DNA from 4 places in the Rhizobium sp. BG4 genome. Region 3 is predicted to be linked to each of the others. Evidence: riboswitches for the same ligand, from Rfam matches in the RefSeq annotation. Region 3 holds a riboswitch; each other region holds the start of a gene.
The links. Region 3 has a riboswitch for thiamine pyrophosphate ahead of thiM (hydroxyethylthiazole kinase). Riboswitches for the same ligand answer to the same signal wherever they lie in the genome.
Positions count from the first base shown of each region.

Region 1 (3,980 bases), 800 kb from region 3:
CCTGCAGGTCCGAAACGTCGAGAACCACGGGACGCCCCAGGAAGAATCCTGCCGAGCGCGAGGCCAGATCGTCGAGCCGGACCAGCCACTCCTCGAAGGGCAGATCGGGCGTCAAAACGACCGCCAGGAACGAACGGCCTTTGATACGGATGGAGCGTGCGTCGGTTAACACATTAGCAATCTTGGTTAATTTTTGATTGCTTCGGTGTAGCTGCTTCGTGGTTAACAAATAGTTAACGCGGGGCTCCCGGCCGGTACATTCGGTTAACGGCCGGGGGGCTTTGCAAAGGGCCGTGGCAGACGCGCCACAGACTACCTTATCTCGACGGCGAGGTCCTCGACCTTGGGCGCCGTCTTGACCAGTCCCATCTGTTGCATGAAGGCGCCGAAGCGCTCGTAGCGGCCGGTATCGAGAGCGGCGGGGCGCTTGGCGAAGCGCGGCAGCGTGTCGAAAAAAGCCTTGCGGTTCAGCTCGTCGTTGAGATCAGGATAGGCCTTGATGAACATCTGCCAGGCGTCATCGGGGTGGTTGGTGATGAAGACGGAGGCCTGCTCGATCGCACCGAGGAAGCGCGGCAGACGCGAATCGGCAACCGAATCGCGATGGGCGATGAAGATCAGTTCGTCATAGGGCGGCACGCCGTTTTCTTCCGGATAGAAGGCCTTGCCCTCGTGACCCTCGAGCTTCATCTGCGTCAGCTCGAAATTGCGGAAGCCGCCGACGGTCGCATCGACCTTGCCCGCGATCAGCGACGGCGAGAGCGAGAAGTTGACATTGACGAGCTCGACATCGTCCTTCTTGAGACCGGCATTTTCGAGCATCCGCTTCAGCATCGCATCCTCGAAACCGGTGACGGAGAAGCCGACCTTCTTGCCCTTCAAGTCGGCCAGGCTCTTGATCGGCCCGTCGGCCAGAACGGTCACCGTATTCAGCGGCGTTTCGACCAGCGTGCCGATGCGGACGATCGGCAATCCGGCTTCATGATCGAGATAGAGATTGGGCTGGTAGTGGATGCCGATATCGGCCTGCTTGGCGGCAACGAGACGCGGCACCGCGGAGGGGTCGGCGGGCGGAATGAGGGTGACATCGAGACCGGCGGCGGCGAACAGGCCCTTCTCTTGTGCGATCACCATCGGCGCGTGGTCCGGATTGACGAACCATTCGAGCATGACGGTCAGCTTGTCGTTGGCGAAGGAGGGCGATGCGAGGGTCGCGATCGCAAGGAGAGTGGCGGATATCAGACGCAGCATGTTTGCTCCATGATTATGCGGGAAGAAGAAGTCAGTCCGTGGTGGCCCATGGGGTCCAGCCGGAGGTAAGCCTGTCGACGGCGACGCGGCAGATAACGGTCATGGCGGCGAGCACGGCCATGGCGGCAAAGACCATGTCCGTCTGCATGCGGGCATTGGCCTGGACCATGACGAAGCCGAGGCCGGACGACGCCCCGACCCATTCGCCGATCACGGCGCCGAGTGGCGCGAGGGGTGCAGCGATCCTGAGGCCGGAGACGAGGGACGGCAGGGCGAGCGGCAGGCGGATCCGCATCAGCGTCTGCCAATGGCTGGCCTCTGTCAGCGATACCGCATCGAGAATATCCCGCTCGGTGCGGCGCAGCCCGTCGGCAAAGGCGGAGGCGACGGGAAAGAAGATGATGATCGTCGCCATGGCGATCTTCGAGGCAATGCCGAAACCCAGCCAGATAACCAGGATCGGCGCCAGCACGAAGACCGGGAAAGCCTGAAGGATCAGTACCATCGGCCAGACGAGCGTGGCGGCCGCCGGAAAGGCGGCGAGCGCGAAGGCGACGGCCGCGCCCGATATGGCGCCGCAGAGCAGGCCGAGGACGATTTCGAGCGCCGTCGTCAGGCTCTGCTCAAGCAGGAAGAGCGGCTGCCTGCCGAAGACGGCGACGACGTCGGCAGGCGACGGCAGAATGAAATGCGCGGGCGCGAAGATCCAGATGGCCGCCTGCCAGAGAGCGATCAGCAGGGCCACGCCGCCGAGGGCGTTGAGCGGACGCATCGCTAGGCCTTCGCGCGGGCCGGATGCGGGAACGGAAAGACAGACATGGCGAAGCGATCTCCAGACAGAATTGGAGATCCAGGCAAAGCGAAGAAGAAGGGGAGATGCCGCCGGCATCTTGTTCCGTTCCTACGCCGGCATGACCCGGATCAGGTTCAAGGGTCCGGCTCACCGCCATCTCAGCATCGTCAGATGCTCCCCTCGGAATGGGCGGAACCTGTCGTTTTCCCGGCCTGAAGTCAATGGCGCATCTGTCGCAGGCCGGTCGCCAGTCTTGTATTCCGGGGTCTCAGCTACAAAATTAATTAGAGACTTTTGGATCAGGCACCCTACTTGACCCTTAAGCATTAGGGAGACCGAATATGAAATTCGTTATTCTCACCGCGCTGGCTGCCTCACTTGCCGGCATTTCCGCTCAGGCCGCGGACCTGACGCCGCCGCCCGCCCCTGGCGAGCCCGAAGCGATAACACCTGTCTTCACCTGGTCCGGCCCCTATATCGGCGCCGAGGGTGGCTATAGCTGGAACACCTTCGATCCTTCCGGGGCATCGGATGTCGATGCCAATGGCGGCATTCTCGGCGTCTTCGGCGGCTATAACTATCAGTTCGACAACAACTGGGTTGTCGGTGTCGAAGGTGACGTCCTGCACAACTGGAACAAGGAGGATGTAGCCTTTGGCTCGGTCGAGACGACCTGGCAGGGCTCGGTTCGCGCCCGCGTCGGCTATGCCTTCGACAATGCGCTGATCTACGGCACGGCCGGCTGGGCAATCGCCCGGGCCGAGGCCAATCCGGATGTCGGGCCAGACGAATCGGATACGCTGAACGGCTGGACCATCGGCGCCGGCATCGACTACGCCTTCACCCAGAATATCTTTGCCCGCGGCGAATATCGCTACACCGATTACGGCAGCGGCAATTTCGGCGCGGCTGGCGGCGATTTCGACCTGAACCAGAACACGATCATGATCGGCGTCGGCGTCAAGTTCTAGGCGCCACCCATCTCCCCAATGTAAGGGCACGCCTTCGTTCGGCGTGCCCTTTTCTATGATCGCCGGTACGCTTTCCAACATCTCGTGGAAAACCGGAACACCGTGTTGCACTAATTTAGGACTTCGACAAAAGTCATTCCCATCATGAGGAATGCTCACATGCTGTCGGGTCTCGGAACAATCACCATCACGGACGAGAACTATAGTGAGCATGTCGCTTTCGAACTCGGAGAGCGCGATGGCCTGCTTTTCGGCGGCGAGGAAGTGCTGCGCAGAGCGCAGCGGGCCAAGAAGGTCTTCCTGTTTCTGCTGACCTCGCGGCGCGAATTGCGCATCCGCATAGCCAATGTCGAGCATAGTTGCGCCAATTTCGTCGTCATCAGCGAGCCCCTGCCAGCCGCCTGACATGCGAATGGCCACGATGGCCTGAGCGCATCGTGGCCGTCCTGACACCGCCCGTGAGGCAGGCCGCGCCTTAGTTCAGATGCTCGAAATCCGCCATGTTCTTCTGGGTGACAAGCTGGAAGGGGATCCAGACCTCGCGGTCGAGCTTCTCGCCCTTGATCGCCTTCATCGCGGCATCGATCGATCCCTTGCCCTGGCCCTTGGCATCCTGGAACACGGTGACCTTGAGATCGCCTGTCTTCATCGCCTGCAGCGCCTCGGGCGTCGCGTCGATGCCTGAGACGATGATCTTGTCGGTCGAGGCGCCGGCGGCCTTCAGCGCCGAAATCGCGCCGAGCGCCATCTCGTCATTATTGGCGATGATGGCATTGAATTCGACGCCCGATGTCAGCCAGTTGGAAACCAGATCGGCGCCGTTGACGCGGCTCCAGTTGCCGACCTGCTCCTGGGCGACGTTGATGCCGCTGCATTCAGGCGTCTTGACGACATCGTGGACGTCCTGCGTGCGCTGGCGCGCCGCCTGGCTGGTGAGGTCGCCGATCATAATGACGACATTGCCC
Region 1 is NZ_CP044126.1:1,367,494-1,371,473, reverse strand. Features, by position in the region: gene minC (septum site-determining protein MinC) at 1-181, opposite strand, end outside; gene F2982_RS26465 (ABC transporter substrate-binding protein) at 313-1,251, opposite strand; gene F2982_RS26460 (ABC transporter permease) at 1,283-2,023, opposite strand; TPP riboswitch at 2,133-2,235, opposite strand; gene F2982_RS26455 (outer membrane protein) at 2,386-3,015, shown strand; gene F2982_RS26450 (hypothetical protein) at 3,175-3,420, shown strand; gene F2982_RS26445 (sugar ABC transporter substrate-binding protein) at 3,491-3,980, opposite strand, start outside.
Region 1: another riboswitch for thiamine pyrophosphate. It lies ahead of F2982_RS26460 (ABC transporter permease); the one in region 3 lies ahead of thiM (hydroxyethylthiazole kinase).

Region 2 (3,980 bases), on a different replicon from region 3:
AGGAAACGCTGCATCTTCAGCCGCGTCAGCGCATCGAGGGCGCCGAAGGGTTCGTCGAGCAGCAGGATGGGGCGCTGCTGCACCACCGTGCGCAGCAGGGCGGCGCGCTGGCGCATGCCGCCGGAGAGTTCATGCGGCCAGCTGTTCTCGAAGCCGGCGAGGCCGAATTCCGCGAGCAGCGGCTCGATCTGGCACCTAGCCTCGCGGCGGGGCATGCCAGATATCTCCAGGCCGAGTGCGGCATTGTCGATCAGCCGCCGCCAAGGCATCAGCGCATCGCGCTGCGGCATGAAGGCGAAGGGGCGTTCGGCGGCGTCGAGCGGCTGGCCGTTCATGCGGATGCTGCCGGCGGATGCGGTGGCGCTGCCTGTCAACAGCCGGAAGAGTGTCGATTTGCCGGCGCCGGAGGGGCCGAGGACGGATATGAATTCGCCCTGCTTCAGGTGCAGCGAGATGCCGGCGAGCACATCGATATTGCCGAGGCGGCAACTGAGGTTTTCGATGTCGAGAAGGGACGCGCTGCTCATTCCGGGTCATCCTCGTTTGCCCGGTGCCAGGGCATGGTGAGGCGCTCGGCGAGGACCGCGAGTGAGAACAGCAAGAGCGTCAGCAGCGCGCTGACGAGGACGGCTGCAAGCACGAGATCGGCGCGGAAATTGTTCTTGGCGTTGAGGATGTAGATGCCGAGCCCGCGGGCGGCCCCGGCATATTCGGCGAAGATGGCGCCGACGACGGCATAGGTGATCGATATCCTGAGACCGGCGAAGAAATAGGGCAGCGATGACGGCAGGCGGGCGGCGCAGAAGCGCTTCCAGCGCGAGGCGCCCATGGTCGTCAGCAGTTCCTCGATCTCCGGCTCGGTTGCGGCATAGCCGCGTGTGAGGGCCACAAGCATCGGAAAGAAGGTGACGAGGGCGACCAGCAGGATTTTCGGCAGCAGGCCGAAGCCAAACCAGAGGACGATGAGCGGCGCTATGGCGACGAGCGGCAGCGTCTGGCTGATGACGAAGACAGGCATCAGCGCCGAGCGCAGGCGCGGCACGAAATCGATCAGCACCGAAAACACGAAGGCGATGAGGAGGGAGGCCGCGAAACCCGCCAGTGTCGCCTGCAATGTCGGCCAGCTGTTTGCCAGCAGTGCTGCGCGTTCGGCAAAGGCCTGGGCGAGAACGCGCGAGGGTGCGGGCAGCGTCGCGGGCGGGAGGCCGGCGATGCGCACATAGCTTTCCCAGGCGGCGAGTAGGGCGCCGACGGAGAGGATGGCGGGAAGAAAACGGGCGGCAAGGCCCGGCAACCGGACAGATCTCGGCATCGGCAGGATCCTGACGTGACGCTGGGATCAGACGGCGGAGGGGCTGTTGGCCGATACGGTGAGATCGATCGTCACATGGCCGTTCGGCGGCCCGAAGCGGACGAAGGCTTCGTGGATCGTTGCGAAGACCGCGCCGGCATCGCCCTTGACGCGGGTGCAGAAATTCTTCGAGCGGTCGAAGACGCCTGAGTTCTTCAGGAAGTCGATGCAGCCGTAGATCTCTTCCATGTGATCGCCGGTGCCCATGACATAGAGCGAGAACTGCGCGGCTGCATGGCGGCCGGTGACCGGGGCGGAAGCGACCGCTTCGAGAGCCGACGCCTTGCGCTCGGCAAGCGGCAGGACCGGGCCGGTAAGGGCTTCGGTGTGGCACATGGGATCATCGGGCTCGCCGGGGCAGCCGCGGGAGATGGTGGCGCGCAGCACCGCGTGGATGCCGTCTGCCGAGCCCGCAACATAGAGATCGCGCATGGCGGCGAAGACGATATCGGGCGTGCCAACGATCAGCGTCGAGATGTCGTCGGTCTCGATCCTGAGCTTTTCGCGATAGGGATCAAGTGCCGGAAGGGCAGACAGGATGACGTCGACGAAACGGTCGGTCATCGGGTAAAGGGAAATTTGTGCGCCAGAAAACATCGCTCGCCTCGCTCCGCTGGTATTATCCAGATCAGCTAAAGAGTTTGAGGCCATGCCAGCCGCATCTCAGCCCCGGCTATACGGAGCACCCCTGTCGTTGGCACCTTTTAAACACGCGCCGCGCGGCTTGTAAAGCGGCGATCTGACGAGGGGCAAAATTGCGCTCGGCTTTCTTTTCCCTTTCGTTTCTGCCTCTTAAATGATCTATCTGAAAGCATCAGAGCTTCATGGAAGGGGGCAGGGATGAGCGGATATGTTCTGGCGATCGATCAGGGCACGACGTCGACACGGGCGATCGTGTTCGATGGCGAGATGAAGATCGCAGGCGTGGGCCAGAAGGAGTTCACGCAGATCTATCCGCGCTCGGGATGGGTGGAGCATGACCCTGAGGAAATCTGGGATTCCGTCGTTTCGACGATCCAGATGGCGCTGCGCGAAGCGAAGGTGAAGGCGACTGACATTGCCGCATTGGGGATCACCAACCAGCGCGAGACCGTCGTCGTCTGGGAGCGGGAAACCGGCAAGCCGATCCAGAATGCCATCGTCTGGCAGGACCGGCGCACGGCGAGCTATTGCGAAAACCTGAAGCGCCAGGACCTCGAGAAGATCTTCACCAGGAAGACCGGCCTGATCCTCGATCCTTATTTCTCGGGCACCAAGCTCTCCTGGATGCTCGCCAATGTGAAGGGTGCGCGCGCCCGCGCCGCCAAGGGCGAACTCTGCTTCGGCACGATCGACACGTTCCTGATCTGGCGGCTGACCGGCGGCAAGAGTTTCGTCACCGACGCGACCAATGCCTCGCGCACGCTGATGTATAACATCGCCGAGAACGAATGGGACAAGGACCTGCTGGAGATCCTGCGCGTTCCCGCCGCCATGCTGCCGGAGGTGAAGGACTGCTCTGCCGATTTCGGCATCGTCGAGAAGTCGATCCTCGGCGCCGAGATCCCGATCCTCGGAGTTGCCGGCGACCAGCAGGCGGCAACGATAGGCCAGGCCTGCTTCGAGCCTGGCATGCTGAAATCCACCTATGGCACCGGCTGCTTCGCGCTTTTGAATACCGGCTCCGACATGGTGCGTTCGAAGAACCGGCTGTTGACGACGATCGCCTACCGGCTGGACGGCGAGACGACCTATGCCTTGGAGGGATCGATCTTCATCGCCGGAGCGGCCGTCCAGTGGCTGCGCGACGGTCTCGGCATCATCGACACGGCCGGCGAGACCGGCAAGCTCGCCGAGAATGCCGATCCCTCGCAGGAGGTCTATCTGGTGCCGGCGTTCACCGGTCTCGGCGCGCCGCATTGGGATCCGAAGGCGCGCGGGGCAATCTTCGGCCTGACACGCAACAGCGGCCCGGCGGAATTCGCCCGCGCTGCGCTGGAAGCCGTCTGCTACCAGACCCGCGATCTGCTCGATGCGATGCAGAAGGACTGGAAGAACGGCAGCGACGACACGGTGCTGCGCGTCGATGGCGGCATGGTCGCCTCCGACTGGACGATGCAGCGGCTCTCCGACCTGCTCGACGCGCCCGTCGACCGGCCGGTGATCCTGGAGACGACGGCGCTGGGGGCAGCCTGGCTCGCCGGCAGCCGTGCCGGTGTCTGGCCCGACCGCAAGAGTTTCTCGGCTAACTGGAAGCGCAACCGCCGCTTCGAGCCTGACATGGATGAGAAGACCCGTTCCGCCAAGCTCAAGGGGTGGAAGAATGCGGTGAAGCGGACGCTGAGCGATGCCTGATCAGGCCGCCGCCACCGCCCGCTCGCGCCTGATCGGCGGGCTGTAGAGCCAGCTGGCGCCTGCGCGGTCGGCGGCTGCCTTGATTGCCAGCGACAGCGTGATGGCGGTGACGCAGATCAGCGGTGCCGCGAGATAGCCGATCGATGGTGACGGCTCGACGAGGGTGGCGATCAGGCCGGCTATGCCCGCGACAATCATTACATGGGTGACGTAGACCGGCAGCGTGTTGCGGCCGAAATAGGAAAAGACGTCGCGCAGCGCCTTCAGCCGCGACATCAGCACGGCCATGCCGCAC
Region 2 is NZ_CP044125.1:3,108,449-3,112,428, forward strand. Features, by position in the region: gene F2982_RS15560 (ABC transporter ATP-binding protein) at 1-527, opposite strand, end outside; gene F2982_RS15565 (ABC transporter permease) at 524-1,312, opposite strand; gene F2982_RS15570 (YkoF family thiamine/hydroxymethylpyrimidine-binding protein) at 1,340-1,948, opposite strand; TPP riboswitch at 1,940-2,051, opposite strand; gene glpK (glycerol kinase GlpK) at 2,192-3,685, shown strand; gene F2982_RS15580 (acyltransferase family protein) at 3,686-3,980, opposite strand, start outside.
Region 2: another riboswitch for thiamine pyrophosphate. It lies ahead of F2982_RS15570 (YkoF family thiamine/hydroxymethylpyrimidine-binding protein); the one in region 3 lies ahead of thiM (hydroxyethylthiazole kinase).

Region 3 (3,980 bases):
AGACGCCCGCGGGCCGCGAGCGGAAGATCGCGGCCTTCGTCGAGATGCTGGCGAAGGGCGAGACGATCTATCCGCAGAACAAGAAGCCGAAGGTCTGAACCTCAGAGATCGGCCTTGTCCCAGAGCGCGTGGAAATGCTGGACCGGGCCATGGCCGGAACCGACGGTGAGCGTTTCTGCAGCCGCAACGGCATCGGCGAGATAGCGCTTGGCGATCGCGACCGCTGCCTCCGGCGTCTTGCCCTTTGCAAGCTCGGCCGCCAAGGCGCTCGACAGCGTACAGCCGGTGCCGTGTGTGTTCTTCGTCGGAACCCTTGGAGCCTCGAACCAGGTAATATGGCCGGCGCTTGCCAGCACATCGGGGCTGTCAGTGCCGCCGAGATGGCCGCCTTTCAACAGTACCATGCGCGGTCCGCGATCCAGCAGTTTGCGCGCCTGCTGCTGCATGGCATCGCGGTCTTGGGCATGATCCTCGCCGAGCAGCGCCGCCGCTTCGGGCAGGTTCGGCGTCAGCATCGTTGCCAGCGGCAGAAGGCGGTCGGTGAGCGCGCCGATCGCGGCGATATCGAGGAGGGCGGCGCCGCCCTTGGCGATCATCACCGGGTCGAGCACCAGCGGGATGCCGCGATGCGGATGCAGCGCATCGGCAATCGCCTCGGCAATCCCGGCATTGGCGATCATACCGATCTTGACGGCATCGACACGCACGTCGGCGAAGACCATGCGGATCTGCTCGGCGACGAAATCCGGAGAGACGGTCTGCACTGCGGAAACGCCGGTGGTGTTCTGCGCAGTCAGGGCCGTCAGCACGGCCATGCCGTATGTGCCGCGGGCCGAGAATGCCTTGAGGTCGGCCTGGATGCCGGCGCCGCCCGATGGGTCGGAGCCGGCGATCGAGAGAACGTTGCGGATCATTGTCCTGCCTTTCTGATGCGTTCGGCGATTGCAGCCGTCGCCGCTTGCGGATCCGGCTGGCCACAGATCGCCGAGACGACCGCAAGCCCTTCCGTGCCCGTTGCGAGCACTGGCTCCACATGTTCCGCCTTCAGGCCGCCGATTGCCACCGAGCGAACCGGGCAGACACGAACCAGCTCCGCCAGACCTGCGATGCCGATCGGTTGCTTGTGATCCGGCTTGGTCGCCGTCGCGAAAACGGGGCCGATCCCCGCATAGTCGACGATGGCGGGATCGACGGCTGCGGCAAGCGCATGCGTCTCGACCGAGAGGCCGAGGATCATATCAGGGCCGATGCGGCGGCGCGCCTCGGCGGCGCCGAGGTCCTCCTGGCCGATATGCAGCCCATCGGCGTTGAGCGCGATTGCCGCTTCCACATCGTCGTTGACGACAAGCAGTGCTCCGCTTCCTGACAGGACCCGCTGCAGTGCCCGGCCCGTCTCGATCATCTGCCGGGTAGTCGCCGTCTTGTCGCGCAGCTGCACGATGGTCGCTCCACCTGCAACGGCTGCGCGGGTTGTTTCGGCAAGCCCGTACCCGGAGCAGAGCTCCGGGTCGAGGACGAGATAAAGGGAGAGGTCGAAGCTCTTCACGCCTGGCTGATCCTTGCTGCGGCGTCGAGTGCCGGACCATCGAGCGCGGCAAGCGCATCGAGGAAACGCCAGGAGAAGGATCCGGGCCCCTTGGCTTCCTGTGCCGCCTGTTCGCCGGCGACGGCAAACATTGCGAGAGCGGCAACCGTCGCATCGAAGGTCTCGTCAGAGGCGACCGCGGCAAACGCGCCGGTCAGGCAGGTCAGCGAGCAGCCGAGCGCGGTGATCTGCGGCATCAGCGGCGAACCGCCGGAAATGCGAACGGCGCGGGTGCCGTCGGTGACGAAGTCGACCGGGCCGGTGACCGCGACAACGGCGCCATATTGCGCCGCGATGCTGCGGGCAGCACCTTCCGCCTGCTCGACGGGATCGCGGCTGTCGACGCCCTGGCCACGGCTTTCGCTGCCGGCCAGCGCGATGATTTCGGATGCATTGCCGCGGATGATCGCCGGTTGAGGTGGAGAAGTGCCGCGACGCTTTCGCGGCGGAAGCCGGTGGCGTAATGCGCCACGGGGTCGAGAACCCATGGCTTGCCGTTGCGCGCGGCAGCCTTCGCCGCCTGTTTCATGCCGCTGACCCAGGCGGGCGAGAGCGTGCCGATATTGATGGTCAGTGCACCGGAGAATGCGGCGAATTCACCGGCTTCCTCTTCGGCATGGACCATGGCGGGCGAGGCGCCCGCGGCCAGCACGACATTGGCGGCGATATTCATCGCGACATAGTTGGTAATGCATTGAACGAGTGGCGGCGCGGCGCGCAGCGCGGTCAGCAATTGCCCGGGTGATCTCGAAGTCGTCATCTTGCGTCCCTTTTGGGGCGGGGCAAGACGCGGGAGGCCAGGCACATGGAAGCGAAGGGCCTCGAGCGACTCCCTCCGCCAGCATTATCTGGTTCAGGTTCGAAGGGTACTTCTCAGCCCGCCTTTCGGCGAACGCCCCTGTCTCTCAACACCACGGTCATCGCAAATTATCGGCGGCTTGTCACGCCCTATCAGTTAAGCCGGGCTTCCCCACTGGCGATGCGCTGCTCATCGGCGCCGAAGAGATGTACGGCATCGTGAATGGGCGCCACCTTCAGGACATCGCCGGGTGCAGCCCTGATCCGCTCGCGGAAGACGCAGCTGATCGTCTGCGCGCCGAGCCGCGCAATCACCAGTGTTTCCGATCCGGTGGGCTCGACGACGACGGTGGTGATCTCGATGCCATTGGGTCGAGTTGCAAATGCTCCGGGCGGATCCCGTAGGTCACCGCGTCAGCAGGCCGACGGTCGCTCGGCAGGGTAATGCCATCCTCGGTGCGGAAGCCCGTATCCGTCATGCTGCCCTTGATGAAGTTCATCGCGGGCGAGCCGATGAAGCCGGCGACGAAGAGATTGTTCGGCCGGTCATAGAGGTCGAGCGGCGAGCCTGACTGCTCGATGCGGCCATCCCTCATGACGACGATCTTGTCGGCCATGGTCATCGCTTCGATCTGGTCGTGGGTGACGTAGATCGTTGTCGTCTGCAGCCGCTGGTGCAGTTCCTTGATCTCGGAGCGCATCTGCACGCGAAGCTTGGCGTCGAGATTTGAGAGCGGCTCGTCGAACAGGAAGACGGCGGGATCGCGCACGATCGCCCGGCCCATGGCAACGCGCTGGCGCTGGCCGCCGGAGAGCTGCTTCGGATAGCGTTCGAGCAGGCTTTCGAGGCCGAGGATCTTTGCGGCATTGCCGACCCGCTTGTCGATCTCCGCCCGCGGCATACGCTTCAGCCGCAGCGAAAATCCCATGTTCTTGGCGACCGTCATATGCGGATAGAGCGCGTAGTTCTGGAACACCATGGCGATGTCCCGGTCCTTCGGCGCTAGCTCGTTGACGACATGCTTGCCGATCTGGATCTCGCCCGACGTGATGCCTTCAAGCCCGGCGATCATTCTGAGCAGCGTCGACTTTCCGCAGCCGGACGGTCCGACGAGGACGACGAATTCGCCGTCGCGGATATCGACCGAGACACCCTTGATGGCCTTGAACGCGCCGTAGTCCTTGCGAGCATTATTGACTGAAACATGAGCCATTATCGTCCTCCCCAGGCTGCGATCAAAGCTTGTCCAAGACGGTTCTGAGATAGCCGAGGCCGACGCGTTCGCCCTCCTTGCGAGTTTCCAGGTCCTTGCCCGGCCAGCCATAGGCGGCGTCCTCGTGCTCGATGGAAATCGTGCCGTCGAAGCCGTAGCTGCGCGCCTGCTTCAGGAACCTCGACCAGTCGAGCAAGCCGAGGCCCGGCAGCTTGTACTGCCACCAACCCTTGCCGTGATAACCGACGGCCTGCAGCGCGGTCGCATCGACCGCCGTGTCCTTGGCATGCAGGATGGCGATGCGATCCTTGACGGCATCCAGCGCCAGATAGGGATCGATACCCGTCCGCAGAAAATGCGAGGGGTCGAATTCGAGCGCGAAA
Region 3 is NZ_CP044126.1:559,445-563,424, reverse strand. Features, by position in the region: gene F2982_RS22710 (YdeI/OmpD-associated family protein) at 1-98, shown strand, start outside; gene thiD (bifunctional hydroxymethylpyrimidine kinase/phosphomethylpyrimidine kinase) at 102-914, opposite strand; gene thiE (thiamine phosphate synthase) at 911-1,546, opposite strand; partial or broken gene thiM (hydroxyethylthiazole kinase) at 1,543-2,345, opposite strand; TPP riboswitch at 2,399-2,495, opposite strand; partial or broken gene ugpC (sn-glycerol-3-phosphate ABC transporter ATP-binding protein UgpC) at 2,537-3,597, opposite strand; gene F2982_RS22685 (sugar phosphate isomerase/epimerase) at 3,620-3,980, opposite strand, start outside.

Region 4 (3,980 bases), on a different replicon from region 3:
GCGGATGGCGGGCCATTCGATGAAACGGAAGATGGCGCGCTGACGCATGCCGAGATTGCTCGCCATCAGCCAGTATTCAGAGGGCAGCCGTTCAAGACCGGCAAGCATCAGCCGGCAGGCGAGCGGCAGGTTGAAGAAGACGTGGGCAAGCAGAATGCCGGTCAGGCCATAGATGCTGACGGGTTCGGCGAGGCCGAGTTTCGTCAGCGCGCTGTTGAGCAGGCCCTGCCTGCCCCAGATGCCGATCAGGCCGAGCGCGCCGATCAGGACCGGCAGTCCCATCGGCACCGCCATCAGCCGGATGATCCAGATGCGGCCGGGAAATTGCGGCTGGCGGGCGAGCGACCGCGCGACAGGGATCGCCAGGAAAACCGATAGCAGCGTGGAGAGGACTGCCTGCAGCAGCGTGAAGCGCAGGACGCGGAGGATATAGGGATCGGAAATGATCCCGGCAAAGGCAGCGCCCCCGCCGGAGGCGGCAAGCGAAACGGCAGCGATACCGATGAAAAGCAGGATGGCGGCGAGCGCAATTGCGCCGCCCGCCAATGCATTTCGCCGTTCCGCCGCCGTCTGCAGCATCAGTTCATGCTCATCGCCGCAAGCCACTCGTCGATCCAGGCCTTGCGGTTCTTGGCGACGTCATCCGGCGACATCAGGAAAGTCTTGGAGGGGTTGACGAGCTTGCCGAAAGCATCCGGCAGGGGCGTGGATGTCGCCGAGACCGGCATCATCCAGTTGTTGGTCGGGATCGTGTCCTGGAAGCCGGGGGTGACCATGAACTTCAGGAAGTCGCGGGCAAGATCCTTGTCTGGCGCGTTCTTCAGCAGGCCGGCGACTTCGATCTGGATATAGTGGCCCTCGGAGAAGGCGGCCGCCTGATAGCGGTCGGTGTTTTCAGCGACCATGTGGTAAGCCGGGGACGTCGTATAGGAGAGCACCATCGGCGCCTCGCCCTTGGTGAACAGGCCATAGGCCTCCGACCAGCCGGGCGTGACCGTCAGGATGCGGTTCTTGAGCTTGGCCCAGGCTTCCGGCGCCTTGTCGCCGTAAACGGACTTCACCCAAAGCAGCAGGCCGAGACCCGGCGTAGAGGTGCGCGGATCCTCGATGACGATCTTCTGCGACGGGTCGCCGTCGACCAGTTCCTGCATGCTTTTCGGTGGGTTCTTTACCGTCTGCGTGTCGTAGATGATGGCGAAGTGGCCGTAGTCATAGGGAACGAAGACATCGTCCTTGAAATCGCCGGGTACCTTCAAGGCGCTGGTATCGACGCCGCTGGCGTCAAACAGGCCCGTATCCTTGGCTTCGGTGATCAAGTTGGTGTCGATGCCGAGCACGACGTCGGCCTTCGTCGAGGCGCCCTCGAGCTTGAGGCGTGAGAGAAGGGCGACGCCATCGGCGACGCTCACGAAATTGACGGTGCAGGCGCAGGTCTTCTCGAAGGCTTCCTTCACCTTGGGGCCAGGACCCCATTCGGAGGTGAAGCTTTCGTAGGTATAGACCGTCAGCGTCTTGTCTGCGGCCTGGGCCGGAGCGATGGCCGAGGTAACGGCGAGAAGCGCCGTGGCGAAAATTGCGATCAATGGTTTGCGGCCGGGCATGGCGCGCCTCCTCCTATACAAGTTGTTTCACGGGAAAAGGGCGGTGCCTGGTGTCACGCGCGCATCTAATCCCTCCGCCGGTGTTAACCGGATCAGGTTCCGCGGGTTGGCTTGCAGCCTCTCAGCCAGATGTCCTTTCGGACACAGGCACCCCGTTAGAGCGTTGGCAGATGTATAGCGATGACGGCTTTATGACAAGGGCGAAGCTCGCCCTCATCAGGTCACTCGGCTGCTTCAGCTGCAGCCGCAGAATTCTTTGCCTCGCCGTGGCGCGGCAGCTGTACCGGCTTCAGCAAAAACGCCGCGATCAGGCCGATCAGGGCGAAGGCGCAGGACGTCATGAAGAGCGGCGTGAAGGCTGCCGAATAGGCATCGGCCACCGCCTGGCGGCTGGCTTCCGGCAATGCCGCCATCATCTTCGGCGTCAGCTGTTCGATATCGGCGACACCCGGGATGGAGACGCCGACCTTGGCGAGTTGCGAGCCGATGATCGCGCCGTAGATCGAGATGGCGATCGAGGCGCCGCCCATGCGCGACAGCGTCACCGAACCCGTTGCAGCACCGACGTCACGGGCCGGAGCCGCGTTCTGAACGCCGATGATAGGCACCTGCTGTGCAAGCCCGATGCCGATGCCGTGCAGAGCCATTAGCAGGCCGATGATGGGCAGAGGGGTACCCGCATGAACCTGTGTCAGGAGCGCGAAAGCGATGGCGCTGCAGGAGAGGCTGGCGATGGCGAAGGGCTTGTAGCGGCCGGTGCGCGAGATGGTGCGGCCGGCAAACAACGAACCGCAGACAAGGCCGCCGGTCAGCATGATGAAGAGCAGGCCGGCATGCGAGGGCGAGAGGCCTGTTGTCGTCTGCAGGAAGAGCGCGAAATAGTTGGCCATGCCGATGGCGATCCCGCCGCCAGTAATCGACATGATCAGGAGAAGCGGGAAGGTCGGGTTGCGGAACAGCGACAGCGGTACGATCGGTTCGGCGGCGCGGCGCTCGACGAAGACCCAGGCGATGGCGCAGACAACGCCTGCGGCGATGATGCCAAGGCTCTGCGGCGCAAGGATCGAGCCAAAGAGCTCGCTGCCATCGGCCATCAGCACGATGCTGGTGGTGGTCATCGCCAAGAGCAGGGCACCGGCATAATCGATCTTCGGGCGGCGATGCGGTTTGCGGTAGGGCAGCATCAGCGCCAAGCCGATAAGCACGACGAAACCGATGGGGACGTTGACGAGGAAGATCGAACGCCAGCCGAACAGATCGCTCATCATGCCGCCGAGAACGGGGCCGATGGCGCTGGAGGCCATCAGCACGAGGCTGGAATAGCTTTGGTAGCGGGCACGCTCCCGCGGCTCGAAAAGGTCGGCATTGACGGCGAAGATCGACACCATGATGCCGCCGCCGCCGAGGCCCTGCAGCACGCGGGCGGCAATCAGCGTGTTCATCGAGATGGCCAGACCGCAGACAGCCGAGCCGACGGTGAAGATCGCGATCGCCGTCATCATCACATATTTGCGGCCGAAGAGGTCGCCGAGCTTGCCATAGACGGGCATCACGGCGCTGAGCGACAGGAGATAGGCCGAGCCGATCCAGCCGAAGCGCTCGAGATGGCCGAATTCGCCCACGATCGTCGGCAGCGCCGTCGAGACAATCTGATTGTCCAGCGTTGCCATGAACATCGCGGTCATCAGAAACAGGAAGAGAATAAGCCTGCGGCGGGGATCCGTCACGAGCGGCTGGGAGGCAAGCTGCATATCCATGAAGACAGTTCCGATCTTGATCGCCAATTTATGTGACAAAAGCATATAAATGTCAATGACACTTGAATGACGCAGGCATGTTTCCTTCCCGCAAGCCTTCTGTTATGCTCGCCGCATGAACGAGAAACCCGCCCGAATTCACGAGCTCGATCCCCTGTCGCTGGAAAGCGAAAGCGTCTTGAGCATTGGCCAGAGCATGACCCGCATGAAGCTCATGACGGGCCGCAGGCTGATCGGGCGCCTTGCGATCCAGAGCGTTGCGCCGGATCTCGAACTATCGCATCTCGATGTGCTCGATGCCGTACGCCGCGCGCAGCCGGCTGACGAAGTGACGGTCGGGACGATCGCGGAGATGCTGCGCATCGATCCGTCACGCGCCAGCCGCGTTGTTGCCGACATGGTCAGCCGCAACATTCTTCGCCGCGCGGCATCGCAGGCCGATGCGCGCCGGATCGTCGTGGTAATGACGCCGATCGGCCAGCGGCTGCTTGCTGAAATCCGTGCGCAGAAGATGGCGCTGATCGGCGAAATCCTCGACGGATGGAGCGAAAAGGACGTCGATGCCTTCGCCGCACTCTATGAGCGCTTCATCGACGGCTATGAAAAAGCCTTCGAACGGCGC
Region 4 is NZ_CP044125.1:1,957,149-1,961,128, forward strand. Features, by position in the region: gene thiP (thiamine/thiamine pyrophosphate ABC transporter permease ThiP) at 1-579, opposite strand, end outside; gene thiB (thiamine ABC transporter substrate binding subunit) at 579-1,601, opposite strand; TPP riboswitch at 1,654-1,766, opposite strand; gene F2982_RS10030 (MDR family MFS transporter) at 1,823-3,358, opposite strand; gene F2982_RS10035 (MarR family transcriptional regulator) at 3,474-3,980, shown strand, end outside.
Region 4: another riboswitch for thiamine pyrophosphate. It lies ahead of thiB (thiamine ABC transporter substrate binding subunit); the one in region 3 lies ahead of thiM (hydroxyethylthiazole kinase).